2 regions of the Brumicola blandensis genome follow, and region 2 is predicted to be linked to the other one. Evidence: predicted binding sites of a transcription regulator. Region 2 holds the regulator's gene; the other holds the start of a gene.
The links. Region 2 encodes MetJ, which represses methionine synthesis genes. Its sites were predicted from a motif close to TAGACGTCTAGACGTCTA; they were not measured.
Positions count from the first base shown of each region.

Region 1 (16,615 bases), on a different contig from region 2:
TGGTGGATATTCAGCGGCATTCCGCGCAGCCGATTTAGGCATAGATACAGTAATCGTTGACGTACGTGAAACCCTTGGTGGCGTATGTTTGAACGTGGGTTGTATCCCTTCAAAGGCACTTCTTCACGTTGCTAAAGTGATTCAAGAAGCAAAGCATCTTTCATCTCACGGTGTGACTTTCGGTGAGCCGACCTTTGATTTGGACAAAATTCGTGGTTGGAAAGATAGTGTTGTAAGCCAACTGACTAAAGGCTTAGCCGGTATGTCGAAAATGCGCAAAGTAAAACATGTGCAAGGCTATGGCAAATTTACAGGTCCAAATACGCTAGAAGTAGAAGGGAACGATGGTAAAACCACAATCACTTTCGACAATGCGATCATTGCTGCTGGCTCTGAGCCAGTAAACTTACCGTTTATTCCAGATGACGAGCGTGTTATAGACTCCACTGGCGCATTAGAAATGCGTGACATCCCAGAGAAAATGTTGGTACTAGGTGGTGGTATTATCGGTCTTGAAATGGGTACCGTTTATCATGCGCTAGGCTCTAAGATTGATGTTGTTGAGTTCCTTGATCAACTTATGCCGGCAGCGGATAAAGACATCGTCAAGATGTACATGAAAACAATCAAAAACAAATTCAACACGATGCTTGAAACTAAAGTGACCGGTGTTGAAGCAAAAGATGATGGCTTGTACGTAACCTTCGAAGGCAAACAAGCACCATCTGAGCCAGTTCGTTACGATCGTGTTTTAGTGGCAGTAGGTCGTAAGCCAAATGGTTCTCTAGTGGCGGCAGAAAAAGCTGGCGTAACCGTTACAGACCGAGGCTTCATTGACGTTGATAAGCAAATGCGTACTAACGTTGATAACATTTTTGCAATTGGTGACCTAGTGGGTCAGCCGATGCTTGCTCACAAAGCTGTGCATGAAGGCCATGTTGCTGCTGAAGTGATTGCCGGCAAGAAGCACTACTTCGATCCTAAATGTATTCCTTCAGTTGCTTATACTGAGCCAGAAGTCGCTTGGGTTGGTTTAACCGAGAAAGAAGCGAAGGAACAAGGTATTAATTATGAAGCAGCTACTTTCCCTTGGGCTGCATCTGGCCGTGCTATCGCATCAGCTGCTACTGACGGTATGACTAAGATGATTTTTGAAAAAGATTCTGGTCGTGTTATTGGTGGTGCCATTATCGGTACTAATGCTGGTGAAATGTTAGGTGAAATTGGCTTAGCGATTGAAATGGGTGCTGATGCAGAAGATGTTGCATTAACTATCCACGCTCACCCAACGCTAAACGAGTCAATTGGTCTTGCTGCTGAGATTTTCGAAGGTAGCATCACGGATATGCCAAATCCGAAAGCGAAGAAAAAATAAAGTCGCTACTTAAGACGCAGCTGAATTTCAGCAAAAGAGTCTAATAGAATGAAGCTTAAAAGCCGATACTTCTCATGTATCGGCTTTTTTTATGCGAGCTTAGGTCCTATAAGTCGCTTGAAATTCGCATATAAACAGTCGAAATGTTGGTTTTTTAAGATTTCAAGGATAGCCGCTTGCTAAACGCTATTCTGAAATCATATGATAGCAGTCCAATAGGCGAGCAGTTTCGTATATGAAGAGACAACAAAGCAAGCTATCTTGTTTTTGAAATTGAGGCACACAACCACGATGAGCGACATGCAACAACTCGAATTCTTTGCAATTCCCAGTCCGTGCATTGGTGTGTGCCAGTCTGGGCCTAGGGGTTATTGTAAAGGCTGTTTTAGAAGTCGAGAAGAGCGTTTACATTGGTTAAAAATTGACGATCAAACAAAACGTATAATTGTGAAAGCATGTAATCGTCGCAAACAATCTTGGTTGAAAAAACAGTCAGCTAGCAAACTTGTTGGCGCTAGCCCGGAGCAACAAGACCTTTTCTAAGGTATGGATAGGCTTCAATAGGTATTATCCTCACAACCTTATCGATAACTTTATTTTGTATAATCACTTCAATCCCATTTTAGAAGATGAAAACCCATGTCAATAAAGCCGCTCGTTAAATTTGCCTCCAAGTCATTTACGCTTCCCGACACCTGTGTGAATTTAAGAGCTGCCCTAGATGACCCTAAAAAAGACTTAAGTGACATCGCTCAACTTATCTCTGTTGACCCGTCATTAAGTGCTAAGATTTTAAAGCTTGCCAACAGTGCTTTATTTCGTTTCCCCAGTCAAATTGAAACGGTCACCAAAGCCTTAAATGTTATTGGTGGTGAAGCGGCCTACAATATTTCCATTGCCGAAACCGCAAATATTGCTTTTAAAACGTTTAACACGCCGGTGATAAATTTTGCCGAGTATTGGCACAAAGCGGTGATGTGCGGTGTTATCGCAAAAAGTATAGCGCAACAGAAGCAGTCACGTGGTAGTGAGCGATTCTTTGTTCTTGGTATTCTGCAAGGCTTAAGTGAGTTGATTGTGGCGAGTAAACATACCGAAAGCTACACCAAATATATCAACGACCAGAGTTTTGTTGCGCCACTCGCGAAGCAACAACGGCATTTTGGTTTTACTTTTCCTGAGTGCAGTGGGCATATCATTCAAGAATGGAAATTACCGGATTCTTTAGTGCTACCGCTACAAAAGCTCTTGCACCCTGCGTCACAAAAAATGAGCTTAGAAGAGAGTATTCTATATGTTGCAATGAGCATGGTGGCTTGTGAAAGCATTGAAGGTGAACTGGAAGATATGGCTAGTTTCAACCAACAAGCCCTAGAGACTGTTGGATTGAGCGATGAAGATTATGATATGATTCTAAGTTATTCGCGACTTGAAACATCAAAGATAGCGAATGTAATTAATTCGTAAGTTCAAGCGACGCTTTTGGCCATTAGATAAACCGCTGGGCGAGTCACGAACCTAACAACAAAAATATTAGCCTAGTTAGAAAATTTACTCATGTTACCAATAAAAACAACGATCACTTTTATTGTATTTTGCTCTCTTTTCTTCGCTCCTCCGTCTGTATCGGCGTCCAATGATTTGCTGAAAATGCTTTATCTCAAAGAGAAGAAAAAGAAAGAGAAGGATGAAGGAATCAATCTTAGTGGCGAATTTGGCGTCCTAGCTGCCAACGGTAACACCAACACCACAACATTCAAAGCAGCCTTGCGCTCCGAACACGAAACCACCCATTGGAGCAACAACTATGGTGGTGAAATCACTTATAAGCAAAACGAAGTTGAGAACGACATCATTGTCAGTGCACAACGTTTATTGTTGAACGCTCAGTTAGATTACAAACTACCCGCAAAAAATAAGCGTCTGTTTGTCTATGCTGAGTATGAAGACGATCGCTTCAATGGCTTTCGTTATCAGTCTGCTTTAGCAACAGGCTGGAGCGCCCACGCTTGGAAAGAAGAAAACAGTCAGTTGCGCTATAGCATTGGTCCTGGATATAGCTACTCCGAGAGAGAAGTTGTTGATGCAGAAAATCACAAGTCATATGACATACTCAAAGAAGTGATCGTAAGAGCTTCTCTTGATTATCGTTTTTCTTTCAATAAAAACGCAAAGTTCAGGCAGTTCTTAAGTACAGAAGCCGGGCAAGAAAGTAATCGTTCACGCTCAGAAACGAGTATCTCTGCCAATTTGGTTGAGACATTGGCCATGAAACTATCCTTCGTGATGTCGTATAACGACGGGACCTTGCAACAGAATGAAGATCTAAGCACAGAAACCAGTATTTCTCTGGTTTACCAGTTTTTTTAGTTTGTCATTTTATAATTTCGCGATACCATATGTAAGCGCTAACTGAGGGTTATGCATTTCGCTGTTTCTAACCTTCATCATTTTTAAATTTTATGGGATAAATTATGAGACTTTCAACTATATCTGCGCTTGTCGCTTTAGGCTTGTTTGCGTCTGCTTCACAAGCTGAAGAAGAGCAAGGATTTACAATGGACGGCGAGTTTGGTTTTATCGTTACCTCCGGTAACACAGAAACGACCTCTGCCAATGGCGCGTTGAACGCCAAGCATGAGCTTGAAATGTGGAGTAACGAATACACATTTAAAGCTTTATACAAAAAGGATGAAGTGGATGGTGTTGAAACTACTTCAGCAGATAAAAAGTTTGCTTCTGCTCAAGCTAACTACAAGCTAGATAATCCAGATCATCGTCTGTTTGGTTTTGCCTCGTATGAAAATGACCGTTTTGGTGCGTTTGATTACCAAGCGACTATCGCAGCGGGTTGGAACCAAAAAGTGTGGAAAGATACTACAAGCAGCTTTGAATACAGTATCGGTCCTGGTTATACCTTCGCTGACCGTTTTGAAGTAGATGAAAATGACAATATCATTACTGTTGAAGAAAACAGTGCAATTCTTCGTGGTGCATTTAACTACGCTTACACGATTTCAGAAACAGCTAAGTTTACGCAGACCTTTTCGACTGAAATTGGTTCTGACAACACAAAATCTCGTGCTGAAAGCGCAGTGAGTGCAAAAATCGCTGGCGGTTTGTCATTAAAGGTCGCGTTGAAGTTTGACCATAACTCAGATGTTGCTGATGGTCGTGAAAACTTAGACACAGAAACGTCTGTGAGCGTTGTTTATACTTTCTTCTAAACAGAGCTGAAGTAGAAGCCAGTTACGGTAAAGATAACTGGCCATGAAGAGCTGAGTCGACTGCGTCGCTCAGCTTTTTTGTTTGCGGAGGGAATCCCTGACTTTACCGTTTTCTTGTCCCCAGCGGTCGCTCATTGTCCCTCTGACGTCCCACAACTCAGGAAAGAACTGCTGGCGAGCGCCAGTTTGCAGTATTTCGACAGGTCTGCCTTTCAAAGAGTTAGCGTCAATACCTATTGAACGTCTTATTAAGAAAATATGATTCCAACGGAATTTTTGCATTAATTCGTCAAACTCAATCAAGCTTTCAGCAATCGCGTAAGCATCACAATGTGCAAAGGCTTGGTCATAAATATCATTGACGGTCTGCTCTCTTGCCACTAAATAGTGCTTCTCAAACAAGTGCCAAATATCTTTAGGCATCTTAAGCAGAGTGACGAAGCCTGGAGACTCTTGACCGCTGCCATTACCTAGTTGCAAGCGAATTTCTTGGTACTCTTTAGGTGACATTGTTTCGAGTAAATCGAGTTGCTGGATCATCAGGCGCTGGATCATATGAACCCGCTTCATTTGAGATAAGACAGCGATAGACTTTCCTACACTGAGCTTTTCCATCACATCAATGAGTGTGAAGATAATTTGCTTCATCCATAATTCTTCCACCTGATGCACTAATTGAAACTGCAGCTCATCATGGGTAGCCAATTCATCTAGAGGTTTTTGACAAGATAGTAACTTATCGCACTGCAAGTAAATGCCGTAATCAAGCATTTGCGGATTGTTTAACTCATCAATGTACTTTTTTGTAAACATACGTTCTACGCACCTTATTTCTTGTTTATTTGATGGTGTAGTTATCGTGATTGGTCAATAATGGTATTCTGTTTTTTGAAAAACATTGTTCTTTATGTTTTTATTATCTTTTTATTAAGTGAACAAATGGCGCAAATATGTCAAATAATCAGAATATTGTTTTAAGTGATGTTGATATTCAAATCATGGCGTTACTCGTGCAAGATGCCCGTCAATCCTTCGCCGTTCTTGGGGAGAAAGTAGGCCTAAGCAAAACACCTTGCTGGAACCGAGTGAAGCGCCTCCAAGAAGCCGGCGTGATCCAAGGCTATAGCGCAAAGATAGATCAGGCTAAATTAGGCTTAGAAATAAGAGCGTTGGTGCATGTTGTTGTCGAGTTTTCAGAATACAAAGCGTTTGAAGCCGCTGTTCAGGCGCACAACAGTATTCATTGGTGCCATGCTATTACGGGTGAGTTTGATTATGTAATGGAGGTGCTGTCGTCAAATATCACAGAGTTTGATCACTTACTCAGAGCTGAGTTGAGCGGTTTACCGGGTGTACATCGCTTTACCACCTCAATATCAACAAGAGTTATAAAAGCGGCGTAAAAGCGGCGTATTGGTATACGCCGCTTTCTGTTCTCATCTCAAACCATTTATTCTATTGGGCGCGGTTGAGACTAGTTTGGAACAATTTGACTTAGTGCAACAAACGGGTCTTAATCGTGCCTTCAATTGCCTCTAATTGTGCAAAAGCATCGTCCGCGCGATCAGCTTCGACATCAACGACCACGTAACCAATCTCTTCACTGGTCTGAAGGTATTGCGCAGCAATATTGATATTTTGATCAGCAAACGCTTGGTTAATTTGTGTTAAGACGCCAGGGCGGTTGACATGTATGTGCAACAAGCGTGAACGGTCAATATGTGAGGGAAGTGATACTTCAGGGAAGTTTACTGCTGACAAAGTTGAGCCGTTGTCACTGTATTTTGCTAACTTTCCAGCAACTTCGATACCGATGTTTTCTTGGGCTTCTTGAGTACTCCCACCAACGTGAGGTGTTAAAATGACATTATCAAAAGCACGTAGAGGCGATTCAAACTCTTCTGAATTCGATTTTGGTTCCACTGGGAAAACATCGATTGCTGCACCATTCAACTTGCCAGACTCCAGTGCGCTGACTAGTGCATCAATATCGATGACTGTGCCACGCGCGGCGTTGATCAAAATAGCACCGTCTTTCATTTGCGATAGTTCTTTTTGACCAATCATATTTTGCGTATGAGTTGTTTCAGGCACGTGCAAAGAGACCACGTCGGACGTATTCAACAATTGCTTTAATGACTTCACTTGCATTGAGTTGCCCAACACCAGCTTGTCTTCAATATCATAGAACTGGACTCGCATACCTAGGTGCTCAGCAAGAATACTCAATTGAGTACCAATATGGCCGTAACCAATAATACCCAATGTTTTGCCTCGCGCTTCATATGAACCGATGGCAGATTTATCCCATTCGCCGCGATGCGCTTTTGCATTTTTAGCTGGAATACCACGCAATAAAATGATGATTTGTCCTAAGACCAACTCAGCCACTGAACGGGTATTAGAAAAAGGGGCATTAAAAACAGGAATACCGCGAACCAAAGTCGCTTTTAAATCGACTTGGTTAGTACCAATGCAGAAACAGCCTACAGCAACAAGCTTCTGGGCGGCATCGATGACACGCTCGTTCAGTTGAGTTCGTGAGCGGATCCCAACAAAATGAACGTCTTTGATTTTTTCGATCAACTCGTCTTCTGGAAGTGACGTTTTTAAGGTTTCTATATTGGTATACCCATTGGCTTGTAGGGTTTCAACCGAACTAGGATGGAGGCCTTCAAGTAATAGAATTTTAATTTTTTCTTTCGGAAGTGACACTTTAGTCATGTAGCTGAACCTTAAAACAACAAATTTATTTCACGTGCCTTCTATGTCAGCAACAGAGCTTCCTCATAGAAGATTGATTTACAATGGGTTTTAGATAGCCTGATGATACTGTCTATTAGCGTAATGCAAATAATTTACCATCAGACATCTAGACGTCCAATTCAAGTATCGAAATATATCAGAATAAAAACCCAGTGCCTAGCGTCAGATTGCGTTTAGCAATTAATTTTTTACCACGCCGTTTTCTGTTCCGGTCAACACAATGTCGGCGCCTCTGGCAGCGAAAAGCCCGTTTGTGACAACTCCGACGATATTGTTAAGCTTGTCTTCCAGTTCAACTGGGTTGAGAATGTCGAGATTGTGAACATCTAAAATTACGTTGCCATTGTCAGTAACAACGCCAGAGCGGTAAGCGGGGTCGCCTCCCAGTTTCACAATTTCTCTAGCCACATATGAACGCGCCATTGGGATAACTTCTACTGGTAGTGGAAACTTTCCTAATACCGGAACATGCTTTGTATCGTCGATAATACAAATAAATGTTTTGGCCACGGCGGCAACGATTTTTTCACGAGTAAGCGCAGCGCCACCCCCTTTAATCATATGCTTGTGTTCCGTAATCTCATCTGCACCGTCCACATAAATATCAAGTGCATCGACAGAGTTCAGGTCGAAGACTTCGATACCAAGCTTTTTTAAGCGCTCGGTAGAGGCGTCAGAACTAGAAACAGCACCGATGATGTCGTTTTTCTTTGCTGCTAAAGCATCGATAAAATAGTTAACAGTGGAGCCGGTGCCAACACCGACGATGGTATCAGCTTTTACATAGGCTAGTGCTGCATCAGCGGCTGCTTTTTTCTTTTGATTTTGGTCCATGACAGAGTTCCTTAAAGCTTGGATAAAATTAGGTTTTGAGATTTGGCGTTGTTGTTTCAGATAATGGAGACAGTATCGCAGATAAAGAAGGACTATGACGGTAATATTTTTAAATATTTATTAAGGCTTGTTCTAAATCAAAATTCATACAAACGCGAGGGGGTTAATACCGCCGGCAAGGGAATATCCCATGCCTCAACCGGCAAAGTCTCTGATAACTGTAAATTGTGGGCAAGGCCGACTATGCGAGTTTTCGAAGAATCATTCTGAAGTAAAAGGGAGAGGGTTCGATCATAAAAGCCTCCGCCCATACCTAGCCGATTTCCCAGCTTATCAAAAGCAACAAGAGGAGTGAATAAGATGTCTAATTGATTGCAAGGGAGTGTTGCAGTGACATCTAGCTTGGGTTCATTAATCCCATATTTGTTTCGAATCATTTGAGTTTTGTCAGTATATCTTTGAAAAAGTAAATGACCGGAACTAAAAGGGTGCAACACAGGAATGTAGACTTCAACGCCTTTATGCCAGCAACTTTGTATTAGAATGTTGGTATCAAGTTCGCCGTCGAAGCTAAGATAGAGTCCAATCTTCTTGGTGTCCGCTTGAAATACAGTTGAGTGGGCTTGTTCTGTTATTTCTTTTGCAAACTGCGTTTGTTGTTCAGTCGACAGGGAGAGTCGCTTGCGTCGAAACGACTCTCGAAGTGCTTGCCGAAGTGTTGATGTACGCATCATCAATTTTTATTTTGAATGCAGCAGTTATAGTGCGTAGGTATCAATAAACATTTGCGTTAAACGTGGATGGTCAACTTTCGTTGCTACATTAATGCTCGCTGCATTTGTCCAGTCTGGACTGGCTGTTGAACCATAAGGGGCAAAGATAGTTTGCCCTTTGTTTAAACTGTCTGTCGACACCCGAACATTTCCTTCGGTAAGTTCAAATAGCGAGGGATCAACAATATAAGCAATCGGAAATGCATCGTGGAAGAAGCACTGTCGAGTCTCCTTTCCTTCAGAATAAAAATCTGTATAAAACTCTGAAGATCGCTCAACAAAGCCACCTAATGTTGGGTTCTTTTCAGCTAACACTTGAGTAAAGTTAGGTGGGAACGGTAAATCGTAAGTTACGTCTAAGCCAAACATATTCAGTTTCCAATCTGCAGCAAATACAATCTCTGCCGCATAAGCATCATTCCATATATTCGCTTCGGCTACCGGCGTAACGTTACCAGGAACAAAAGCGGCTCCACCCATAAGATTGACAGCTTTTAAAAGCTTAGGAAGTTCAGGTTCTAAGCGTAGTGCCAACGCTAAGTTGCCTAGCGGCCCAACAGCGACTAAGGTAATCTCACCAGGATACTTGCGTGCCATCTCAACGATAAATTCAGCTGAACTTCTCGGATCCAACTGGCCCTTTGGGGCAGGATGATTAATGTTGCCAAACCCATCGTCACCATGCACAAAGTGCGCATAAGTGGACTCTGGACCAACCCAAGGCATGGCCACACCTTTACATACAGGAATATCCATATTTGCTAATTCACATAGAGAAAGCGCATTTTGTGCGGCCATTGTTACAGGAACATTGCCATACACTGTGGTTAGACCGAGCACTTCAATGTCCGGAGACTGAAAGGCAAAGAAAATAGCCATAGCATCATCGATGCCCGGATCGGTGTCTAAAATTATCTTATGAGTCATGTGTTTCTCTATGTTTAATTGATTTTATTAATTATTTCTGTGATATCAAGAAGTCGTGTACTTCTTTTGCACTGGGTATTGATGGGGCTGCCCCCGCTTTTGTAACCGCTAAGGCTGAGGCTGCACTCGCATAACGTAAGGCTTCTTCAGCACTTTCTTGACGTTGGAAGGCAGCCAGAAAGAAGCCAATAAATGTATCGCCAGCTGCGGTTGTATCTACCGCTTTGACCTTAAACGCCTCGCAAAACGCTGAGGTTTCTTGGTTTATATACCAAGCGCCTTGTTTACCCAAAGTAACTACAAAATTGGTCGATGGATAGGCCGCTAACAATGCCTGTTTCATTTTTTCAATGTCATTGAAACCGGTCAATTGCTCAGCCTCAATTTCGTTCACGACAAGTAAACTCAATTTTTGTAATGGGAGACTTTTCACCGACTCCGTCATTGGGGCAGGATTGAAAGCGATATTTAAGCCAAGTTCATGTGCTTTATCTATGATGTCTGCAATGGCATTCGTTTCATTCTGCAATAATACCCAGTCACCCTGTTTGGCCGTTGCCAAAGCAGTTGCTATGTGGTCATGGCTTAAGGTTTGATTTGCACCGCCGAACAAAATAATGCTGTTTTCAGCGTCCGGTGTCACTTGAATTATCGCATGGCCCGAAGCAACGTCACTCATTTCTCTAATATGCGCACAATTGACGCCTGCACTTTTCATTTGGGTGATGAACGCGGCATCAGAGCTGCCAATTGCGCCAACATGAAATACGTCATTCTCTGCTTTTGCTAGCGCTACTGACTGATTTGCTCCTTTACCACCTAGAATAGATTGGTAATCTTTGGATGAGAGCGTTTCGCCAGGTTGAACAAAATGAGGAACAGAGTAAACGTGATCAATATTGATCGAACCGAAGTTGAACACTGCCATGATATTTCCCTGCAGATCTACTGTTTGAAGAATTTAATTGGTGCTTCCCAAAATGCCGCTATACATTTTTCGTCCGTGTGCCGACAAGGACACGGTGGAGGTATCTACATTGCCTCAGGTTTCTCGATACGGGTCGAGCATACACAATAGCAATAGTGTCAACTTCCTAAGTTTTAAGCATCGGCCAGGAACATGAAATGCACGTGCAAACATTCCAGGAAGCGCAGAACCTAATGATATTTTCATCAGGGGGAAGCGATATTACATGAATCTGGACTCGCATTGAAGTGTTATTCGGAACAGTTGTTTAGAAAATCGATTGAAAAATTGATCACAATTATACGAATTATTGTCAGATTTTTTTACATGTATAGGAATTTGAATAGTCAATATATCTATAAGTATCTGATATTATTTGTATATATTCTTTTGGTGTAATAATTGCTTTGTTATGGTGATTGATACGAAAGTATTTCGTGTCATAACAAAGCGCCTGTTTGGTACGTGAATAAGGTCAAACATGCACTTGATAGAGACCACATAAATTGAATGACTCAATTGTTTTATATGGAATATGTACTATGAAGAACTTCGCAAAAACCAGCATTGCTCTGGCCTTGCTCAGCACGGTTTCACTGCACTCCAAAGCAGAGCTGATAACTTACAGCGTAACTGCCACGAGTGAGACAAAGAGTTACTTTTTAGGTGTGTCAGATGGTCCAGTCACCGAAACCAATCAAGCGGGTCAAACTACAGCTAGCGCGTCAACATCGGTTGGGTCGTTTATTCCCGGAGATAGCGACGAACTAAGCCAAGGTATGCAGAGTATCTTGCCAGTTGATGCTAGATCGGATGCGATCGCAGGTGGAGACAACGGTTTTGTTCTCAGTTCGGTGGGCTTCGGTGATTATTATACAGAAGCGAACGTCACTCAAACGTATACGATTGAAACGGGCAATACTGGAAACAGTTTTTTATTCGACTTCTTAATTGACCAAGGCTCACTTTCAGCGTTTTGTTCTCCACTTGAAGAAGTTGTTTTGGTCGAACAAGAAGGCCCATTTGATAATGCTGGTTGCATCACACAAAACGATGCTTCGGCCTCTGCTGAATATCAAATCGATATTACATTCGGTGGCATGAGTATTTTCTCGAGTTTTGCTAGGTTTGAGACGCTTGGCCAAAATAACTTCCAACAACTTGTGCCAAATCAACTGACCAAAACGGGAGTGTCGTTGAGTGATGATGATGCATCCGATGGCCTTTATTCATGGTCTGAATTAAGCGTTGAAGATTTTAACCTTGGCTTTATCGGTGCTAATGAAACCGTAGAGCTTGTGTACAGTGCAACGGTAAAAAGTGAAGGCTTTTTTGGCTTTAGTCCAGATGGCCCTAGCTTAACTCTGGCTAACTCTGCTGCTCGATTCGGCGATCCTAGTAATATCCGCGGCATTTCTAATGTGCGAGCTGTCGTTGAAGCCTCAGCACCTGGAAGTATTCTTTTCCTTGGCATTGGAGCACTTGCTCTTGCCTTCAGAAGAAAGCGCGGGTAAAAGTAAAAACAATAATCAACGCGCTGATGTAAAAACAAGACGCTGAATGACAAAGATACAAACCATGTTGAGCAAAAGCCACTTTCTTCGATTGTGGCTTTTTTTTATGGTCACTTTTTGATTTCAATACCTCTGGCTTATTTCCCTTTGCTTGCTGCTTTGGTAGGATTGCAGCAATTGAATTGTGGGATGGATCTGTGTCTAAAAACGAAATAAGTTATGAAACCTTCAGTGCGATGCTCTCGCAAAATAATATCATTGTCGATGCGTCAGAGGTGCATGGAATATTGTGCGGTATGCTGGCGGGTGGAATGTCAGCGAACGACCAGTCTTGGTTAGAGGCATTGAGTGATGTTATTAATCAAGGCGATGGCTTTACAGGCACTGCCAAAACTGACATCACCGATCTGTTTAATGAGATCTGTCAGCAATACCTTGACGCTGATTTCGCTCTCCAACTCTGTTTACCTGATGATGCCGCACCAATCAATGAACGCGGCGCCGCATTGCTCGTATGGGTACAAGGGTTTCTGCTAGGCTTTGGCCTACATCAAGCGGACCTTACAGCTTGCTCAGCAGATGTGAAGGAAGCCTTGGAAGACTTCAGCGAAATAGCTCGCATGGATGAAGAAATGAATGATGATGAGGAATCAGAGCAAGCTTTATTTGAGGTGATGGAGTATGTGCGCATTACCGCAATGCTTTGCTTCAATGAGTTAGGAAAACCGCTCATTGATGACAACACCAGTTCTACCTCTGTGCACTAAATCTAAAAAAAGGACATCTATTCATGGCGATTAGCGCTGCTGAATTTTCTGAACGAAGACGAGCATTACTCTCTCAATGTGAACCCAATAGTTTGTGCATCGTGGCAGCCAACAGCTTGGTGACTCGTAGCAATGATACTGAGTATCCGTTTCGGCAGAATAGCGATTTTTGGTACCTGACCGGTTTCAACGAGCCTGAAGCCTATTTGCTATTATCGAACAAAGGTACCTCGGACAAACAAGCTGAAACTTCATATATGTTTGTTCAACCCACTGATGCATTTGCTGAGGTTTGGCACGGAAGGCGACTCGGTGTTGAAGCGGCTAAAAAAGCTCTTCAAGTCAGTCACGCTTTTGATGTTGAAGAAATTGATGAGTATCTTGCAGACATTATCGATGGACATCAGCATTTATATTATTCCTTTGACGATAGACCTGCGGTTGAGTCGACTATTTCGTTAGCATTGGCTGAATGCCGCAATGCCCCAAAACAAACGAAACTCGCACCAAATCATGTACACGATATCCAACCTTTGATTCATGGTATGCGGCTAATCAAGTCAGACGCAGAAATCACTGTCATGCAAGAGGCTGCTAGCATTTCTTGCCTAGCTCATCGCCGTGCAATGCAATTTAGCGCACCGGGTAAATTTGAATATCACTTAGAAGCTGAATTGCTTCACGAGTTTGCTATGAACGGCGCTCGCTATCCGGCTTATGGAACTATTGTGGGAAGCGGTGATAACGCCTGTATTCTGCATTACACTGAAAATTGCAGTGAGTTGCATGATGGCGATCTAGTGTTGATTGACGCCGGTTGCGAACTACACGGATATGCTGCGGATATCACGCGTACCTTTCCGGTGAATGGTAAATTTAACGATACACAAAAAACACTCTATCAATTAGTGTTGGACAGCCAAAAAGCAGCGCTTGATGTACTTATACCAGGTAAAACAATATCTGAAGCGATGCAAGCCTGCGTCAGAGTGATAGTTGAAGGTCTACTAGAACTGGGTATTTTGAGCGGCACACTCGAGTCAAATATAGAAAATGAAACGTGGCGAGTTTTCTTTATGCATGGACTAGGTCACTGGCTGGGCTTAGATGTGCACGATGTAGGTATTTATAAAATTAACGGTGAAGATCGTCCCTTGGAAGCGGGCATGGTGATGACAGTTGAACCAGGATTATATATTCCAGAGTCGGCCGACGTTGAACAGAAGTTCAAGGGGATAGGTATTCGTATAGAAGATAATATCGTGCTGACTGAAACAGGCCACAGAAATTTAACGGAAAATGCGCCCAAAGAAATTGATGACATTGAAGCGCTGATGGCGAAATAAGTGACGAAAACTTAATGACAAAGCAAAGCTATGACATTGTAATTGCAGGTGGCGGCATCGTCGGGTGCGCCGCCGCTTTGGCTTTGAGCAATCATACTGGCTACTCAATCGCTGTCGTGGAAGCATTCGCTCAAGACACGCAAGCAAAACCACTAGAAATATCAAGCAACAGTAAGGTTAAAACAAGCTCAACTGGAAATCAAACTCACCCCAGTTTTGATACTCGAGTCGTTGCTTTAGCACAAGAGTCATATCAACAGCTGTTAGCGTTCGGCATAGATATGGACACAATCACAAGCTGTCCAATAAAGCATATTCACGTCTCAGATCGTGGACATCTTGGACAGGTTCAGTTAAGAGCTCAAAATGCTATTGGCGCTTTGAATAATGATGAGGCGAGTATGGGGCATGTTGTCTCACTGGCTGATATGGGCACGCATCTTTTGAAGCTAATTGAATCAAGTCGAGTTGATTATTTAAGCCCATTTAAAATTACTGAGTTAGAAAGAGGCGAATCGTCGACCAGCTTGACCTTAATTAACAGCTCGTTTGAAGACTTTGATAATACACCAGAGCAAAAGGCGAGTAAGCAGACACTGCTGCTAGAAGCGAAGCTAGTGATTGTTGCTGAAGGTGCTCAATCGCCAACACGGGGCTTGTTTAAACTTTCTCATGAGGTTGACGCCTATCAGCAAAGTGCCATTATAGCCAACGTGCTTTGTCAACGTCCTCATCATAACCGTGCGTTCGAGCGTTTTACCTCGCAGGGTCCTATCGCACTGTTACCGATGCAAACGGAAGGCGGCAATCAAATGTCCTTAGTTTGGACTGCTCAAACAGAGAATGCCAAGCAAATCACGGCGTTGAGTGATAAGGCGTTCTTGCTAGAATTACAAGGACTCTTCGGTGACAAGCTAGGTAAAATAGTAGCAACATCACCTCGACATTCTTATCCTCTCATGCTCGTAAAAACACCGATATTCGCCTCCCACCGCGTAATTTGCATGGGCAACGCAGCACAGAGCTTGCACCCCATCGCGGGACAGGGCTTCAACTTGGGGGTAAGAGATATTGATGGTTATTTACAGTGCATCCAAAAACAAGATGCAATACCGCCTGACCCGGGTACGTTTGAAATAACACATTCGTACAAGCAACTGCGAGAGAAAGACAAAAGTAGTGTTATTCAGGCAACCGATGGCTTAGTTCGTATTTTTTCAAATCAGCATTTCCCCTTCGTTGTGGGGAGAAACATCAGTTTGTTTGCGTTGAATCATGCGCCGGTGTTCAAAGATAAGTTAGCCTCCTTTGCAATGGGTAAGCGCTAGAATGAGGTTAATATAAAAATGTTGAGTGTAGATGTTGCTATTGTTGGCGCAGGTATCGCAGGTCAAACACTGGCTTTAGGCTTGGCTCAAGCTGATTTTAGTGTGGCAGTGATTGATGCAGCGAAGCTTGAGTCAGTGCCTGAAGACGCTTTTTCTCCACGAGTCAGCGCAATCAGCAAAGCAAGTGAGCGTATTTTTCGAAATCTCGGCGCTTGGGAGCACATACAACGCATGCAAGCGTATTCAGCTATGCATGTGTGGGAAGACCAAAGCTTTGGTGAGATACATTTCTCAGCAAGTGAAAATCAGATCGATAACTTGGGTCACATCATCGAAAACACTGTGATCACGCAAGCTTTGTTTGAAGCGGGTAAATTACTACCTAATTTAACGGTATTAGAAGAACAAAAAATCCAATCTTTGAACCAAGGAGATGGGCAGCAGCTTATTCAACTCGAAAGTGGCGAGATGGTGATGTGTAAATTGCTGGTGGGCGCTGACGGGGGAAATTCCTTCGTACGCAAACAGGCAAAATTTGCGGTGACCTCATGGGATTATGACCATATCGCGATTGTTGCCAATGTGAAAACTCAAGAAGCACATCAACTGGTGGCTAGACAAGCATTCACACCCCATGGACCTCTGGCATTTTTGCCTCTCAGCGACCCAAACACCTGTTCTATCGTTTGGTCACAAGATACTGACGTTGCAGAAGATTTGCTCGCGCTAAATGAAGAGGCTTTTTGTCAATCCCTACAAGTAGCCCTAGATAACCACTTGGGTAAATGTGA
Region 1 is NZ_JAVRIE010000004.1:376,735-393,349, forward strand. It holds gene lpdA (dihydrolipoyl dehydrogenase) at 1-1,375, shown strand, start outside; gene RM544_RS12100 (DUF1289 domain-containing protein) at 1,676-1,918, shown strand; gene RM544_RS12105 (HDOD domain-containing protein) at 2,015-2,842, shown strand; gene RM544_RS12110 (DUF481 domain-containing protein) at 2,933-3,745, shown strand; gene RM544_RS12115 (DUF481 domain-containing protein) at 3,850-4,602, shown strand; gene RM544_RS12120 (tryptophan 2,3-dioxygenase family protein) at 4,672-5,415, opposite strand; gene RM544_RS12125 (Lrp/AsnC family transcriptional regulator) at 5,553-6,005, shown strand; gene serA (phosphoglycerate dehydrogenase) at 6,097-7,326, opposite strand; gene rpiA (ribose-5-phosphate isomerase RpiA) at 7,549-8,202, opposite strand; gene RM544_RS12140 (5-formyltetrahydrofolate cyclo-ligase) at 8,340-8,936, opposite strand; gene RM544_RS12145 (nucleoside hydrolase) at 8,961-9,902, opposite strand; gene RM544_RS12150 (ribokinase) at 9,934-10,830, opposite strand; RNA gene ssrS (6S RNA) at 10,871-11,054, opposite strand; gene RM544_RS12160 (PEP-CTERM sorting domain-containing protein) at 11,412-12,383, shown strand; gene RM544_RS12165 (UPF0149 family protein) at 12,581-13,150, shown strand; gene pepP (Xaa-Pro aminopeptidase) at 13,174-14,496, shown strand; gene RM544_RS12175 (FAD-dependent oxidoreductase) at 14,511-15,824, shown strand; gene RM544_RS12180 (FAD-dependent monooxygenase) at 15,843-16,615, shown strand, end outside.
Region 1: the regulator MetJ is predicted to act here: its motif matches at 7,468-7,485, upstream of serA (phosphoglycerate dehydrogenase).

Region 2 (16,615 bases):
GTTAGACCTGCAGTTTACAGTGTTCCATCGCAAACTTAAACTACAGGTGTACCGTAAACTTCAAGGGCTAAGGCCCCACTCAAGCCTAATCAGGAAATAACACTGCCTATTTCGAATGGCTACGCAATCCTAGCATATGACATATTGCGTAACTGAGTTCACTGCGATTCAGAGTATAAAAGTGAAAGTGCTTCACCCCTTCTTTAGCTAACACCTTGACCATATCCATGGCTATGTTGGCACCAAGTAGGTTACGAGTTGCTTGATCGTCATCATCTAAACCTTCATACATTTTATGCAACCAATTTGGTACATGCACATTTGTAAAGCCAGCAAAGCGCTGAAGAGTTTGATAGTTAGTCACGGGCAGAATACCGGGTACGATATCCAAGTCGATACCAGCAGCCGCGGCGCGGTCCCGAAAACGCAAGAACACACTGGTGTCGAAAAAGAATTGGGTGATTGCTTCATTCGCACCCGCTTCAGCTTTGCGTTTTAGATTCAATAGATCAAATTGAGCATTAGGTGCTTCTGGATGCTTTTCTGGATAAGCCGCGACCGAAATATCAAAATCTGCCACGTCCTTTAAAAGCGCGACTAAGTCTGAAGCGTACATATCAGTTTTATCCACACCTTGAGGTAAGTCTCCGCGCAAGGCAACGATGCGCTTGATGCCTGAGTCCCAGTAGTCCTTTGCAATTTGCTTTAACTCGCTAGGTGAGGCATCAACACATGTAAGGTGTGGTGCTGTTGGCACGCCTGTTTCGTTGTTAATACGCTTAACAACAGAATGAGTGCGATCACGTTCACCGCTATTCGCCCCATAGGTTACCGACATATATTTGGGTTTAAGAGGTGCTAATCGCTCAACAGATTTCCAAAGGGTATTTTCCATCGCCGCAGAATTTGGCGGAAAAAACTCAAAAGACACCTCGATATCTCTCAATTCAGATAGAGATTGATTCAGTGCATCAATACCCTGTGCGTAGGAAACCATGTTACTTGCTCACTTATAGACGTTTAGACGTCTAAATTACGTTTTATACACCTAGACGTCAAGAAGTTTACACTTCTAGATTGATATTTTTTCTATTCCAGTTAGAATTTTCATATAAGTAAAACCATTAAGGATTCACATGGCAGAGTGGAACGGTAAATATATACATCCATACGCAGAACACGGAAAGAAGAACGAACAGGTAAAAAAAGTGACCGTATCGATTCCTATCAACGTGCTGCAAGTACTTACCGATGAGCGCACGCGCCGTCAAGTAAACAACCTTCGTCATGCAACCAACTCCGAATTGCTATGCGAAGCTTTCTTGCATGCGTTTACTGGGCAACCTTTACCCGACGACGCTGATCTAAAAAAGGACAATCCTCACCGTATTCCTGCTTCTGCCCGTGAAATCATGGAAAAAATGGGGCTCGATATCGATGCTGCTGAAGCTGAATAAGCTCAGTTAGCCTTTTATACCTGCAATAAATTCGTCAGATTGTTTAATTGCTGTATTCATTTCAGCAATTAAGCTTGTCACATCTTGCTTAATATTATTAAACTCGCCTTGCAATGCACCAATCGCGTTTGCATTCAGATTGTGTTTTAAGGCTAGGACATTGTCTTGTAGTGCAATCAATACGGGATCTATACTTTTTTCTACCTTGCGCATGGAGCGCAGTAATGAATCGTATTTTCGTTTTGTTTCATTGAGTTTACGTTTGCTGTCACGCTTCAAGGTCGCACTGTTAATTAAATCTATTTCGTCTTCCCACTCTTCAAACAAAGCAGTGGCTACATCTTCAACTTTAATAATTCTCGCGGTGACCGCAGCTGCGCTGTCTTTGCTTGCACCCAATTGATCACTTAAATTTTTGTAGACGCTTTCTAACTCACCGCCATCGAAGTTAATTAACGCGCTAAACTCTTCTAAGGCTGAGGAAAACTGTTCCTGAGCTTCTTTTTGTGAATCTTGAGCGTCTTCCACTCTATCTACTAATAAATCTCGCTTTTCTACACCTAGCTTTTCCCACATGCCATAGTAAGCATTGTCTACTACCGACTGGCAAGCGCTTAAGCTTAATACCAAAACAAACATCATTGTAAGTATACGAAACATAATTCTTCCTTTCTGATTAAGACTGAAAATATAATTTTATTACCTTATCAATGCCTTAGGTATGTTCATCCTTACTTTTTCCCAAAATACCGTCAGCAATGATCTGCTAAGCAAAATAATGAGTTATAATACCACAAATCAAATGTTACATTTGTAAATAGCTTGTATCTGTCGCGTAAACGACACTTGTATTAGTTTAACAATAGTATTGAGTAGTATGAACGGACTCTTCCATACAAATAGCGCATATCAAACAGGCTTTATGTCTGTTTCTCATGGGCACGAGATATACGTTGAACAAAGCGGCAACCCCGACGGTATCCCTCTCGTTTACCTTCACGGCGGACCAGGCGCCGGCTTAGGTCGCAATTACCAATGGCCTTTTGATCCTATCAAATATCGTATTATCGGCATTGATCAGCGGGGCTGCGGGCGTTCAACTCCCTTTGGCGATACACAACACAATACCACGCAGCTATTACTCGACGATGTTGAATTTGTAAGAGAGTCTTTAGGCATTCAGAAGTGGGTGGTATTTGGCGGTTCATGGGGTTCAACACTTGCCTTAATGTACGGCATTATGCATCCGGAAAATTGTCTCTCTTTAGTATTACGCGGTGTATTTTTAGCTCGAGAAGAAGATTTTGATTGGTTCCTTAGACCGAACGGTTGTGCAGCGCAAATCTACCCAGAAGCATATAAAAACTTTTCATCTCATATAAAAGACTTATCTTCATCAAGCGCGGTGTGCGAACAATTCATTGAACTATTTAAACATTCTGATAAAAGCGTGAGCTTTCCTGCACTCAAGTCTTGGTATGATTGGGAAGGTTATATCTCACGACTGGTGGCCCCCAGTGTAATGGCCAGTGACCTGAGTGCGGATGCCCAAGTGAAAAGCCTTGCTCTTCTAGAGTGTCATTACCTTTTGAACAAGTGCTTTATTGATGAGAACTTTATCCTCAACAATATCGATGCATTGAAAGGAACACCTTGTCATATCGTGCATGGCCGATATGACATGGTCTGCAAATTAGAGGCTGCGTACTCTGTTCAACAAGCCTTACCTTTGTCCACATTGAAAATTGTCAACAATGCCGGACACAGTATGTCTGAAATCGGCATTGCTAACGAACTCACACGGATTATGAATAACATGTTTGAGTTGGGTGCGATCCGTTGAAAGGATTGATTCAACGAGTAACACAGGCATCAGTGACAGTCGGCAGTGAAGTCGTTGGCTCGATTGACACTGGTCTGTTGTTATTTTTAGGCGTAGAACAAGGCGATTCAAGCGAGCAAATTCAAAAAATGGCTCGTAAAGTACACAACTATCGTATATTTCCTGACGAAAACGGTAAAATGAATCGAAGCCTCATTGATGTTCATGGCCAGCTATTAGTGGTTTCTCAATTCACTCTAGTCGCAGATACCTTAAAAGGTAACCGCCCCGGATTTTCACGCGGAGCAAGCCCCCAGCAGGGAGAGCTAATCTACCAAGCGTTTATTGAACACGTTAATGCTCAATACAAAATATGTGAAACCGGGCGATTTGGCGCAGACATGCAGGTCGCTCTAGTAAACGATGGACCAGTTACTTTTCATTTATCATGCTAATATAGTGTGTTGCACACATGGACGCAAAGAGGATTAGCAGTGTTTACCATCGCCACACCAAAAACCGAAAAAGAATTAGAAGATTATTTCCACTTTCGATGGCAATGGTTGCGAGAGCCATGGGGTTATCCTATTGGTTCCGAAAAAGACGAGTATGAAACTGTCAGTGAGCACCGTGTCATCTTAAACCCTTCAGGTGAGATCGTTGCTTGTGGAAGAATACATCTAAATACTTCAGAAGAAGCACAAATACGCCATATTGCAGTGGATAAACGATATCGTCGCAAAGGCGTCGGTCAAATCATATTGTCTGCCTTAGAATCCGTTGCTAGGGACTTAGGTGCCGAAAGAGCTGTAACCAATTCACGAGAAACATCCATGTCATTTTTCTCGGCCTGTGGTTTCCAAATCGAAAAAGAAGCGCCAAACGAACTCGGCAAACTTAAACGCACGCACATGTTCAAGCTGCTTGTTGATAACAATGTGCTGGTTCTGCATCCCAAGTGGTGCCAAGAGCTTCAGAGCACCTGGCACGAACAAATCCCGATCACTGAACATATGGGCATTAAGCTATACCAATACACTGAAAGAACAATTGAAACGCGTGCATCGCTGAACAAAAACATCAATCTGCACGGTTCCATGTTTGCCGGCAGTATCTTTTCTCAAGCCACACTTACAGGTTGGGGTATGATATTTTTACAGCTTAAACAAAAAGGTTTGGTTGGTGAAATTGTCTTAGGCGATGGTAATATACATTATCACAAGCCAATAACCATGAAGCCAAGAGCAGTGTGCAATATTGAATCGGTAAAGGCTCGCTTTGACCTATTAACGGCGGGTAAGAAATGCCCAATCGATTTGAAAGTTGAATTGCATGACGGTGACACAGCGGTCGCTGAATTTATCGGTAAATATTGGGTACTACCGCCACAAGATTAAACTCCGTGACACAGCACCCATGATAGCGGATTAACTCGCCTTAGGAAACTCTGTTAACAAGACTTGAACTGACTTTGAAAGACCCTCAGGGTCAAGTATAGCACTTGCCTCATCATGCTCTTTCAACTTTCTCTTTGCCGAGCCATACCACACAGCTTCACGCTTTTCTCGATCAAAAACATCAATCGCAATGCCGGCATGCAACACGGTGACTTTCGTCACTTCACCAACATCTCCGTCTTGATAGTTACTCATCCAACGCGCATTCTCTGAGAAATAATTAGGAAATTTCTCAAACTCTGTTTTCTCATTTGCGCCTACAGAGAACAAGACGACAAGATCAGCGTTTGTTCTCTCTTCGGTGAAGCGATAGCCTTTGGTCTCAAGCTCTTTTTTGATGCTTTCCATTACCTTGGCACTCATTTGTGGACTAGGCTGGAAATCGCCATTGATAAACATTGGGTCATCTTTAACCCAAGAAAACGTAGTATAGTTCTGCACAGCTTGCTTCGATTCCGTATTCACCATAAGCGCGGGCTCGACAGCACAAGCCGCCAAAGCCATTACGGTACCGAGTGTTAAAAGTGTTTTAGTGATTAAGTTTTTCGTTGTGTTCACGTTCATATCAATCCTTAATATGTTGCCCTAAAACTGAAAAAAGGAAGTAAGGGCTGTTACTTCCTCATCGACTATAGCAGTGCTTTTTAAACTGTACAAATATTACACAGGAATTATTTTTCGATAATACTACCGATTTCGAGTACGGGCGATGCATCGACATCTTGCGCTCCCATCATCGTGGCAATACGCTGAAGCGTAGCAACCATTTGACTTTGCTCCCATTCTTCCATGCTATTAAAACTATTTGTAAAGTGCTCTTGGAAAGGCAATGGTGCGGTTTCAAGGGCTTTCTCACCTTCCTGAGTTAAAAATACACCGACTTTACGTTTGTCTTCTGTACTGCGTATCCTTTCCACTAAATTACGGGCTTCCATTCTGTCTAACACACTCGTCACTGTGGCAGAACTGAGATTAATGTCATCGGCAATTTCGCGGACCATTACCCCTTTTTGTTTACCCACTTTTTGTAATATGAGCAGTTGAGGGCCAGTCAGGCCAACTTCTTTGCTCAACTGTCGAGAGCGAATATCAATCGCTCTGATGATTTTTCTTAGCGCGACTAGCAACTCTTCATCTTTTTTCATAATAAACCTTTCACAGGCGCTTAACGCATTAGGTGGAGAAAATACAAGTGTTTGTGATATTGGTCAACAACATCGTTAATGAGTGCTGTTTTCGACCATCCCATCACGCAATAGTCTTGCCCACCCTCACCTAAGTGCACTTCTGCGCGATAATATTCGCTGTCGATTTCGGTGTCGCCCTCATCATCATTCGCAAACTCAGGTTGCAGATGACGCTTAGGACGAATTTCGTAGCTGAAACCCTGCGCTTCGCCTTGTTCCACATAAAAGCGTATGCCTTGTTCTGTTTGTTCGACTTCAGCGGCAATATCCAACGCTTTCAATTCCTCCTTCACTGATTCAAAGGATGGAAGCCCTACTTCGGTAATAAACTTCGATACACGTTGCTTGCTCGGAAAGTCAACAATGCTTTTCAATCGTTCCTTCCAACTCTCCTGATTACCGCTACTTTGCATCAGTGACGGAGCAATGAGCAAACTGTCGCGCTTGTAAGCTTCTATGCGAAGTGCTTTCACTAGGCCTAGCATCGCGATTAGGAGCACAACTGCAAAAGGTAAAGCACTGGCAATTGTCATCGTTTGAAGTGCGCTTATTCCATCCGAAAGCAACAGCACCGCGGCAATAATACCTACCCCAGCAGTCCAATAAACACGCTGCCAAAGTGGTGTATTGTTATTTCCATGACTACATAACATATCGATGACCATTGCACCGGAATCACAGGACGTAACAAAAAAGACAACGATCATAAGGACCGCGATTACAGATAAAACACTAGACCAAGGGAACTGTTCTAAGAATAAAAATAAGGCAACCGGCGTATTGTCGTTCGCTAAAGTGCCAAGCATTTCATTGCCTTGGTTTAACACCATATCGATAGCGCTGTTACCAAATATCGTCATCCAGATTAATGTAAACACGGTAGGCACAAGCATTACGCCCAGAATAAACTCTCTGATTGTACGTCCACGAGAAATACGTGCTATGAACAAGCCAACGAACGGCGCCCAAGCTAACCACCACCCCCAATAGAAAATAGTCCAGCCACCAATCCAATCTGTTTTTTGGTAGGCAAACAAATTGAAGGTATTGCGTACGATGTCAGATAAATAAGCACCGGTGTTCTGCATCATTGCCTTTAGTAGAAAGACAGTTGGACCTAATATTAATACGAGAAAGAGTAAGCCAACCGCGAGCATCATGTTCAATTCAGAAAGGCGCTTGATGCCTTTATCAAGACCACTACCCACCGAGAGAATAGCAATAAAGGTAATGCCGCAAATGAGCATAACTTGCATGCTAGAGGTAGCTGAGAAGCCAAATAAATATTCGAGTCCTGCACTGATCTGCAACACACCTAAACCAAGCGAAGTAGCGACACCAAATAAAGTACCGATAACCGCGAAGATATCCACGGCGTTGCCTCGCCAGCCGTAAATCTTATCACCGATTAGCGGATACAGTGCTGAACGTAAAGTTAAAGGGAGCTCGTGTCTAAAACTAAAGTAAGCAAGGATAAGCGCAACGATGGCATAGATAGCCCAAGCATGAAGGCCCCAGTGAAAAAAGGTGGTTTTCATTGCTTCCTTTGCCGCCTCAATAGAGCCTGTCTCGACAGTCGGTGGCGACAAGTAGTGCATTAATGGTTCCGCAACACCATAAAACATCAAGCCTATGCCCATACCCGCAGCGAATAGCATAGATAGCCAACTGACATAGGAGTAATCGGGTGTAGCATGGTCGGGCCCTAGTTTTATATCGCTGTAACGGGACAGCCCGAGATAAAGCGTGAATATGAGAATAATCGCAACAACAAAGACATAGAACCAACTGCCGTTTTCTACAATCGTTGCTTGTAAGGCAGCGAAAAACCCTGCAGAGATTTCAGGAAGCACTAAGGTAAATGCTAGCAGGCCAATGACTAATACCGACGCGGGATAGAAGACCGCGCTATTCAACTTGCCTTTAAGTACATCTTTATTCACTCATTACCCCTTTATTTCTATGAACGCCTAGCATATTACATTGCGTTGAATTAGACACTCTTATTCTACAGAAAGCTGTTACTTAGTGCACTATCAAAAAGCCGGAATAGGCCTCGAGCCAGCATACAAGGTTAAATTTGCCTATTTAATGTGGTACGATGTGGTTGAAATACATTCATGCCTAATAAATAGCACACTAATAATTAAGGTGAACTTATTAGGCATGAAGTGCATAAAAACCACAGTCAACGGAAATCAAGTAGGGGACACCATTGAAAATTAACAAGCTAAGCTACGCTATTATCACGGCATTAAGTGCATCATCGCTAGCAATGGCGCAAGATGCGACTGAAGTAAAAGAAGGCCCAAAGATCGAGACAATTGAAGTCACAGCAACAAAACGAACTGAATCTATTCAAGACGTACCTGTGACAGTAAGTGCACTCAGTGGACAAGCGCTCGAGAATCTTGGGGTGGATAACTTCCAAGACTATGTCGAATTTTTACCTAACGTTGTATTCCAAGGCACAGGTCCTGGCCAAAACGAAATTTATATTCGTGGTGCTGCAACCTCTCAAACGAACATTGCCGTTTCGACTGTGCAAGCCTTACAACCGTCTGTCGCTTTTTACTTAGACGAGCAGCCAGTATCAATGCAAGGTCGAAACCTTGATATTTATGCTGCTGACGTTGCTCGAGTGGAAGTGTTACCTGGGCCTCAAGGTACCTTATTTGGTGCTAGCTCTCAGTCTGGTACCGTGCGCATGATCACAAACAAGCCAAACTTCAATGGCTTTTCTGGTGGCGTAGACCTTGGCGCAAGCTTCACTAAAGATGGTGAAATGAGCAATTCAGTAGAAGCCTTCATGAACTTCACTTTACGTGATGATTTAGCGGTACGTGTTACTGCATATAATGACAATCAAGGCGGTTGGATCGATAACATCCGAAACGAGCCAGGCGAAGGCGGCTACATTGGCAGCGCTATTGTTATTGACCGTATTTCTGGTGGGGTTCTTCCAGATGCATCTCAAGCGTCCGTCGTATCACCGAATAACGATGCACTTGTTGAGAAAGATTCAAATGATGCTATTTACTCAGGTGTACGTGTTGGCGTAGCGCATGAAATTAATGCTGACTGGGACTTACTTGTCCAGCATACACAACAACAACTTGATACAGAGGGCGTATTCGCATATGACCCTAACCTTGAAGGTACGCAGTCTGTAAACCGTTTCCAAGCGGACAAAAACAGCGATACTTTCGGACTAACAACTTGGACACTAAGCGGCCGTTTAGCCGAGCTTGAAGTGGTTTATACCGGCGGGTTCTTAGACCGTGACATCGCATCAACTGTCGATTACACCGGTTACACTAACGGTGGTTTATTTGCTGCATACTACGTGTGTAACCACTACACCGCAGCAACACCAGCAGACGTTGAGTGTTTAGACCCAACTAAATTCTATAAAGAAGATACGGATACTTCTCGCGTTACTCACGAATTCAGAGTTAACACAGATGCATCTAAAGACTGGCGCATCACAGCTGGTGTGTTTTATGACTCACAAGAGCTAAGCACCGTTGGCCAGTTCAAAATTGCCAATACTGAACTTTTCCCTAACCTAGCCAGAACAACAGTCGGTCAGGAAGGTATCAATAGTGACGGTGGTCCATTCAATTCTGAAGTTAGCTTCGTAAACGATGTCACTCATGGAATCGACCAAATTGCTTTATTCGGTCAAGCAGAATATGACATTACAGATACCGTAACGGTCAGCCTTGGCGCGCGTTGGTACGAAATTGAAGACGAATATAAGGGCTCTACCTCAACGGTTGACGTCACTCGTCGAATTCGTGCATTTGGTTCCTTAGACCCAGCTGAGTTAGCAGCTGTAGGCGAAGATCCAGCTGCTATAGATGCCGCGATCGCCAGTGGTCAACTTGATGTATCGCTATTGGATGATGATGGCGTGCTTACCGTAGATGATGTCATTTACAAAGCATCCATTGATTGGAAACCGAATGACGATTTACTCGTATTTGCAACTTACAGTGAAGGTTTCAGACCACCGGTAACAAACCGTGTTGGTGGTGGCTTAGCGACAAACCAATCAGGCGCTTTTGATGGCTTCAGAATTCCAGTCTATTCAACGACAGATACTCTGAAAAACTACGAAATTGGTATGAAAGGTGACTTCTTAGACGGCATCCTGCGTGTAAACGCAACGGCATATATGTCTGAAATAACGGACCTTCAGACTTCACGTTTCGACCCGACAAACATCAGCTTCTTGGTATTTACCGATAATGTCGGTGATGCCGAAATACAAGGTATTGATGGTGACATTACGTGGTTAGCGACCGATAACTTGGTTATTGATGCCTCTTTCAGTATTTTAGATACAGAACTGACTCGTATCAATGCGGAACTAGATGGCATTGCACCACCTGTTGGCGCAGCACTACCTTACTCAGCTGATTTCTCTGGTAACTTACGTGCGCGTTACTTCTACGAAATGGACAATGGCTTGACTGGCTTTGTTAATGGCTCACTGGTTTATACGGGTGACCGTTTGGCGGGCATGTCGATGGACGCTTATGTATTAGAAGACACTACCCGCTTAGTTTATGGTGTTGGCAGTGGCTTGAGCATCGAAAATGAAGCACCAGTATACGACGGCGTCGGTTATACCGATACCAACGGCAACTTGTTTGCTGGCGGACGTTACATCCAAGATGGTTACACACTAGCAAACGTTGCTTTCGGTGTGACTAATGATGAATGGAAGGCTGAAATCTACATCGACAACCTGTTTGATGAGCGCGCTGTATTGCACATCGATAATCAGCAGTTTACGCCGAAAGTAGTGACTAACCGTCCTCGCACCATTGGTTTCAGACTGTCTTACGACTTCTATTAAAAGTAGAAAGTAAGCACAGTAGCAAGACCCTAAGAAAGCCCCAAGTTGGGGCTTTTTTATGTTAAATTATCGAATAAAATAAGTATTATTGAAGAACCTATGTCTCAAAGCCCACCAAGTGCCCATCTAATTGCAGAAAAACTAAAAGCGATACAAACCTTTGTACAACAAGGCGTGTTCTCAAAAGTAGAAGCTGAAGTTAATGCTCTATTAGCCTTAGATATCGACACAGATAGCCGCACAATGGCGCATTACTTACTCGCGGTCAGCCTACGTTTGCAACAAGCACATACAAAAGCTATCGAGACATTGCACCAACTACTCGTCATTAATGCAGAACATGCACGAGCTCATCAAGAGCTCGCTTATAACTATCGAGCAATGGGTGAACAACAGCAGGCAAGTGTCCATTTTTACAAGGCCACTAAACTTAACCCAGCCTTATTGTCTGCGTGGCAGGCCTTGTTACCCGTGTATCAAGAGAATGGACAATCAGAAGCATTGCGCCTTTGCCAACAGCAAATAGGTAAACTAAGCCGTTTACCCAAACCAATTTTGGCTGCAAGCGATCTACTTTATGACGGGAAAGTGTTGGAGGCAGATGCCTTATGCCGACAATTCTTACAAACCAATAAGCACTCACTTGATGCTTTATTATTACTGGCTGAAATTGCCCTGCGCTTGAAAGCGATACCAGAAGCTGAATTCGTACTAGAGACTTGCTGCGAATTAGCACCGGATAACTTAGAAGCCAAATACGAGCTATTTAAGATTTATAGTAAACTTGGCAAGTTTTCGAAAGCGCTCGAACTCACAGAAGCTTTATGCAGCAAAGACACAGAGAATGTTTTCTATCAAGTAGCTAAAGCGACTGCATTAGTTGGTGTAGGTCAATTAAAAGAGGCTATCAATGTGTACCTCGCACTGATAGAACGCGGACGCGCTGAAGCCAATGTTTATCTTTTGTTGGGCCACGCATACAAAACTCAGGGTGACATTGCCCTATCTATTTCTGCTTATCAAAACGCTTATCAACAACAGCGCTTTTGTGGCGACGCTTATTGGAGTTTAGCCAACACCAAAACCTATCGCTTTGCCGAAGACGAAGTTGCTTCGATGCTGGCAGGTACACACGATCCAGAACTCGCTGTAAAGGAGAAAGTTCACTTACATTTTGCTTTGGGTAAATATTATGAAGATGAAGAGCAGTTCGACAAGTCTTTCTTTCATTATGAACAAGGAAACGCATTACAAAGTAGCACCTTGTCATATTCCAGTGAGAAGCATACTCAGTTTGTCCAAACCCAGATAAACACCTTCACCCCAGATTTAGTTGAGCAGCGGCACGAGATAGGCTGCAGCGATGGTGCACCGATCTTCATTGTCGGCATGCCCCGTGCTGGCTCTACGCTATTGGAACAGATACTGGCTTCGCATTCTCAAGTCGATGGCACGATGGAACTACACGAAATATTGGGTTTAGCCGCAACCCTGAGTAAAAAGCAAGGAAACAAGCCAAGCTATCCACTGAATTTGAAGCAGATCCCAAACGATCTATTTGCGAAATTTGGTCAAAAATTTATAGAAGAAACCAAAGTCTACCGTCAGGGCGCGGCTTACTTTATTGATAAAATGCCAAACAACTATATGCATATTGGTCTAATAAAGATGATATTGCCAAATGCAAAGATAATTGACGCTCGCAGAGAACCCATGGCTTGCTGCTTTAGTGGCTTTAAGCAATTGTTTGGCGAAGGACAGGAATTTTCCTACTCACTTGATGACATTGGTCAGTATTATCAAAACTACGAACGTTTAATGGCTCATTGGGACGCCTTATTTCCCGATGAAATTTTATTAGTGCGACATGAAGAAGTCGTGGCCGATACTGAAAACCAAGTGCGTCGTATTCTCGATTTCTGCGGTTTACCGTTTGAGCAAGCATGTCTCGACTTCCATAAAAACAAGCGCGCGGTGAAAACGCCCAGCGCTCAGCAAGTTCGACAGCCAATCTACACCTCAGGACTGGAACAATGGAGACACTTCGAACCCTACTTAGGTAGCTTGAAAGCCCGCTTTTCGAAATAAAAAAACGCCGATATTACTATCGGCGTTTTGGTGTAGCTTATATTTTGTTGTCGATGATAAAGCGCTTTACGCCATAGCAGCTTGCAGCTTTTTCATCGCGTTCTTTTCGATTTGGCGAACACGCTCCGCTGACACATCGTACTCATCTGCCAAATCTTGCAAAGTCATTTTGTCGTCAGCTAACCAACGAGTTTCGATGATATGCTGACTACGTGCATCCAATGTTTTAATAGCAGAATACAGTTTGGTTGACGCTGTTTTGTCATGATCTGTGTTAATAACTTCCATTTCAACGTCTGTTGATTTGTCTTCTAAGTATTGCGCCGGCGCAAAAGCAGTTGAGTCATCATCATCGTTAGTCAGGTCGAAGGCTGCATCTTGGCTGCTCATACGAGCCTCCATCTGCAATACTTCCTTTGTGCTTACACCTAACTCATCAGCCACTTTTTGCACTTCGTCATGAGTAAACCAACCCAAGCGTTTTTTCGCTTTGCGTAGGTTAAAGAATAATTTTCTTTGCGCTTTTGTTGTTGCGACTTTCACGATACGCCAGTTTTTCAATACGAATTCGTGAATTTCAGCTTTGATCCAATGCACTGCAAATGAAACCAGACGCACGCCCACATTTGGGTCGAATCTTTTCACTGCTTTCATCAAGCCGATATTACCCTCTTGAATAAGGTCTGCTTGTGGCAAGCCGTAACCAGCATATGATTTCGCGACATGAACAACAAAACGCAGGTGAGACATAACAAGCTTACGCGCAGCTTCAAGGTCACCTTCATCAAATAAACGTGTTGCTAACGACTTCTCTTCGTCAGCAGTTAGCATATTAATACCGCTCACCGCCTGAATGTAGCTTTCGATACTGCCACTTTGCGGGACGCTTAACGCCAATGATTGCATTTTTGTACTCATTATTACCTCGTTACTTCATTCTTAGTGTGAACATATCCTCGTGAACATACGCTTTCGGTATTTCGTCCACACAAGAGCAATTGTGATGCCTTTGCTGCGTTTTACAGCCGATACATTTATAGTCCATCTATATAATAGACACTCAATTAGAACGGAAGTTCGATTAAAACATTTCAGTAAATATAAGGCTTCTTGCTCAGAACTCAAGCCCTAAGACCCTTTATTTTCCGATTTTCTCTAGATTTTTTTTATTTAGATGAAAACACTATTGTATTATATGGTAAATTCCAAAAACGATCATATTTTTATGTAAAAAATTTGATTAATATCATTTATCACAAAGTTTATAATTTGAGCACTTTTGAATGTTTGCATATGTAGCACGACAAGCCATTTATAACGTCGAAAAACGTGTATTTGCGTACGAATTACTGTTCAGGGATGGCGACAGTAATTGTTTTCCAGACATGTCTCCAGATGAAGCTACGAGTAACATGATTGCGACCAGTCACTTATCGATTGGTATTGAAGATATTACCTTTAATAAACCCGCTTTTATCAATTTCCACCGCGATACTCTTTTGTATCGTTTCCCATCAACACTTGACCCTCTGAGTGTGGTGATTGAAATCGTTGAAACTGTAGAGGTCAACGATGAGTTAGTGCAAGCATGTAAACATATTCGTAATTTAGGCTATCAATTGGCATTAGACGACTATGACTTTGGTTCGCGATGGGATGTATTTTTGCCTTTCGTTGATTACATCAAAGTTGAAGTAGAGGAAATTGAGAAGCAAGGCCCTGCTGCCGTTGCCAAAATTCAACAATTGAACAGTCATGGCATCAAAATAATTGCTGAAAAAGTAGAAACCCACGAACAGTTTGAACGCTTCAAAGATATGGGTGTGAAACTTTTCCAAGGTTATTTCCTAGCACGTCCTGAAATGATCAGACATCGCGACCTTAACGCCTCTTTGCACTCGGTAACAGAATTAGTAAGCTTAAGTAACTCACCCAATTTTGACGTGAAAGAAGTGACTAAAGTAATAGAGCGAGATGTGGGCTTAGCATACAAACTAATGCGCTTTGTAAACAATCCTCTGATCAACAAGCGCCAAAAGATTGAATCCTTGCAGCATGCCCTGAACTACATGGGTCACATTGAAATTAAAAAGTTTATCGCGCTTCTGGCCTTAGCTAATCTACGCGGTGAGAAACCTGGAGAGTTGCTCATCCAGTCATTGGTTAGAGCGCGCTTCTGCTCACTGATGTCAGTTGAATTAGAACTACCAGAAAATCCACCGAGTAGCTTTATATTGGGCCTCTTTTCCATGTTGGATGCGTTATTGGATCAACCGATGGAATCCTTAGTACAGAAACTGCCCGTCGGTGCTGAACTTCAAGATGCGCTTTGTCATAAAAACAAAGACTCTAACATGGGCCTCCAACTAAGAGCTTGCTACGCGTTCGAAGAGGCAAACTGGGATGAGATAGATTATATCGCAGCTGAATTTGAGCTAACCGGCGAGCGCTTGTATACACTGTATTACGAGGCAATGCATTGGGCACAAAATATGAGCACATCGCTAATTTAAACGACAAACAAGGAACGTAGTATGTTTGCATTCATCGCCAGACAACCCATTTTAGATAAGGAGCAGGACCTATTCGCTTATGAACTCCTGTTTCGCGATGGTGCAAGCGGTGCTTACCCTCTTCATGAACCGAAGAAGGCTGAGCTGATTACCGAGCGTTTTTCAACGCTGGGGATAGATGATATTTCTGGTAATCAAAAAGCATTCATCAACTTCTTACCTGAAACTATTATCAATCGCTTTCCAGAAGAACTGTCTGCCGACAATGTGGTTGTTGAGTTAACTCAAAATCCAGCGATAAATACTAGCTTGATGAATGCTTGTGAACATCTAAAGCAACAAGGCTACAAATTAGCCTTGAGTGACGATAAACTCGAATCGACGATCCTCACGCCTTATCCTTACATTGATATCGTGAAGGTCGACATCACCAAAATTAAGCCTGAATGGTTAGAGCAACATATACCAACCCTTGCGGCTTCAGGGATTCAGCTAGTTGCTGAGCAAGTTGCTTCCTTAGATCAATTTGCAATGTGTCGTGATCTTGGTTTTGACTACTTTCAAGGCTATTTTTTCACTCAACCTGATACAAAATCTGCTAAGGCATTGCCTGCATCTAAACTCACCATGCTTGAGCTGATGTCACAAAGCGCGCAGCCCGAATTCGACTTAGAATCCGTCGCGAGTATTATTGAACGTGACGCTGCTTTATCTTATCTGTTATTGCGTTTTATCAATAATCCAATGGTAAACAAACGTTTAAAAATAACATCTCTACGCCATGCATTAACGTACTTGGGCGAAGTCGAGGTGAAGAAATTCATCGCACTACTATCTCTTGCAAGCTTGAACGACTCTAAGCCACTCGAGCTTTTACAAGTCTCCTTAGTGAGAGCGAAGTTCTGTGAGCTGTTCGAAGAAAAGAAAAACGGTAAAGATAAGTCCATGTCAGCCTTCATTGTTGGCTTGTTCTCTCTTCTGGATACCATCCTAGACTCTGAAATGCCGGTAATCTTAGAAAAACTGCCAGTATCGAAAGGTATAAAACAAGCATTGCTGGGTGAAGCGTGTACTTTTACCGACTATCTCAGCACAGCAAAAGCCTTTGAAAGCGGCTTGTGGGGGATCGTCATCTCTCAATCAGAAAGCTTGGATATCTCTCAAAAAGATTTGCATGAAATATTCAATAGAGCGATTAAATGGAGCAACGAAATGCGACAAGCG
Region 2 is NZ_JAVRIE010000002.1:528,809-545,423, reverse strand. It holds gene metF (methylenetetrahydrofolate reductase) at 107-997, opposite strand; gene metJ (met regulon transcriptional regulator MetJ) at 1,137-1,457, shown strand; gene RM544_RS07640 (DUF2959 domain-containing protein) at 1,464-2,117, opposite strand; gene pip (prolyl aminopeptidase) at 2,335-3,300, shown strand; gene dtd (D-aminoacyl-tRNA deacylase) at 3,297-3,734, shown strand; gene RM544_RS07625 (bifunctional GNAT family N-acetyltransferase/hotdog fold thioesterase) at 3,774-4,676, shown strand; gene RM544_RS07620 (DUF4136 domain-containing protein) at 4,707-5,300, opposite strand; gene RM544_RS07615 (MarR family winged helix-turn-helix transcriptional regulator) at 5,408-5,881, opposite strand; gene RM544_RS07610 (BCCT family transporter) at 5,902-7,866, opposite strand; gene RM544_RS07605 (TonB-dependent receptor) at 8,139-10,790, shown strand; gene RM544_RS07600 (tetratricopeptide repeat-containing sulfotransferase family protein) at 10,890-12,878, shown strand; gene rpoH (RNA polymerase sigma factor RpoH) at 12,945-13,796, opposite strand; gene RM544_RS07590 (EAL and HDOD domain-containing protein) at 14,162-15,391, shown strand; gene RM544_RS07585 (EAL and HDOD domain-containing protein) at 15,413-16,615, shown strand, end outside.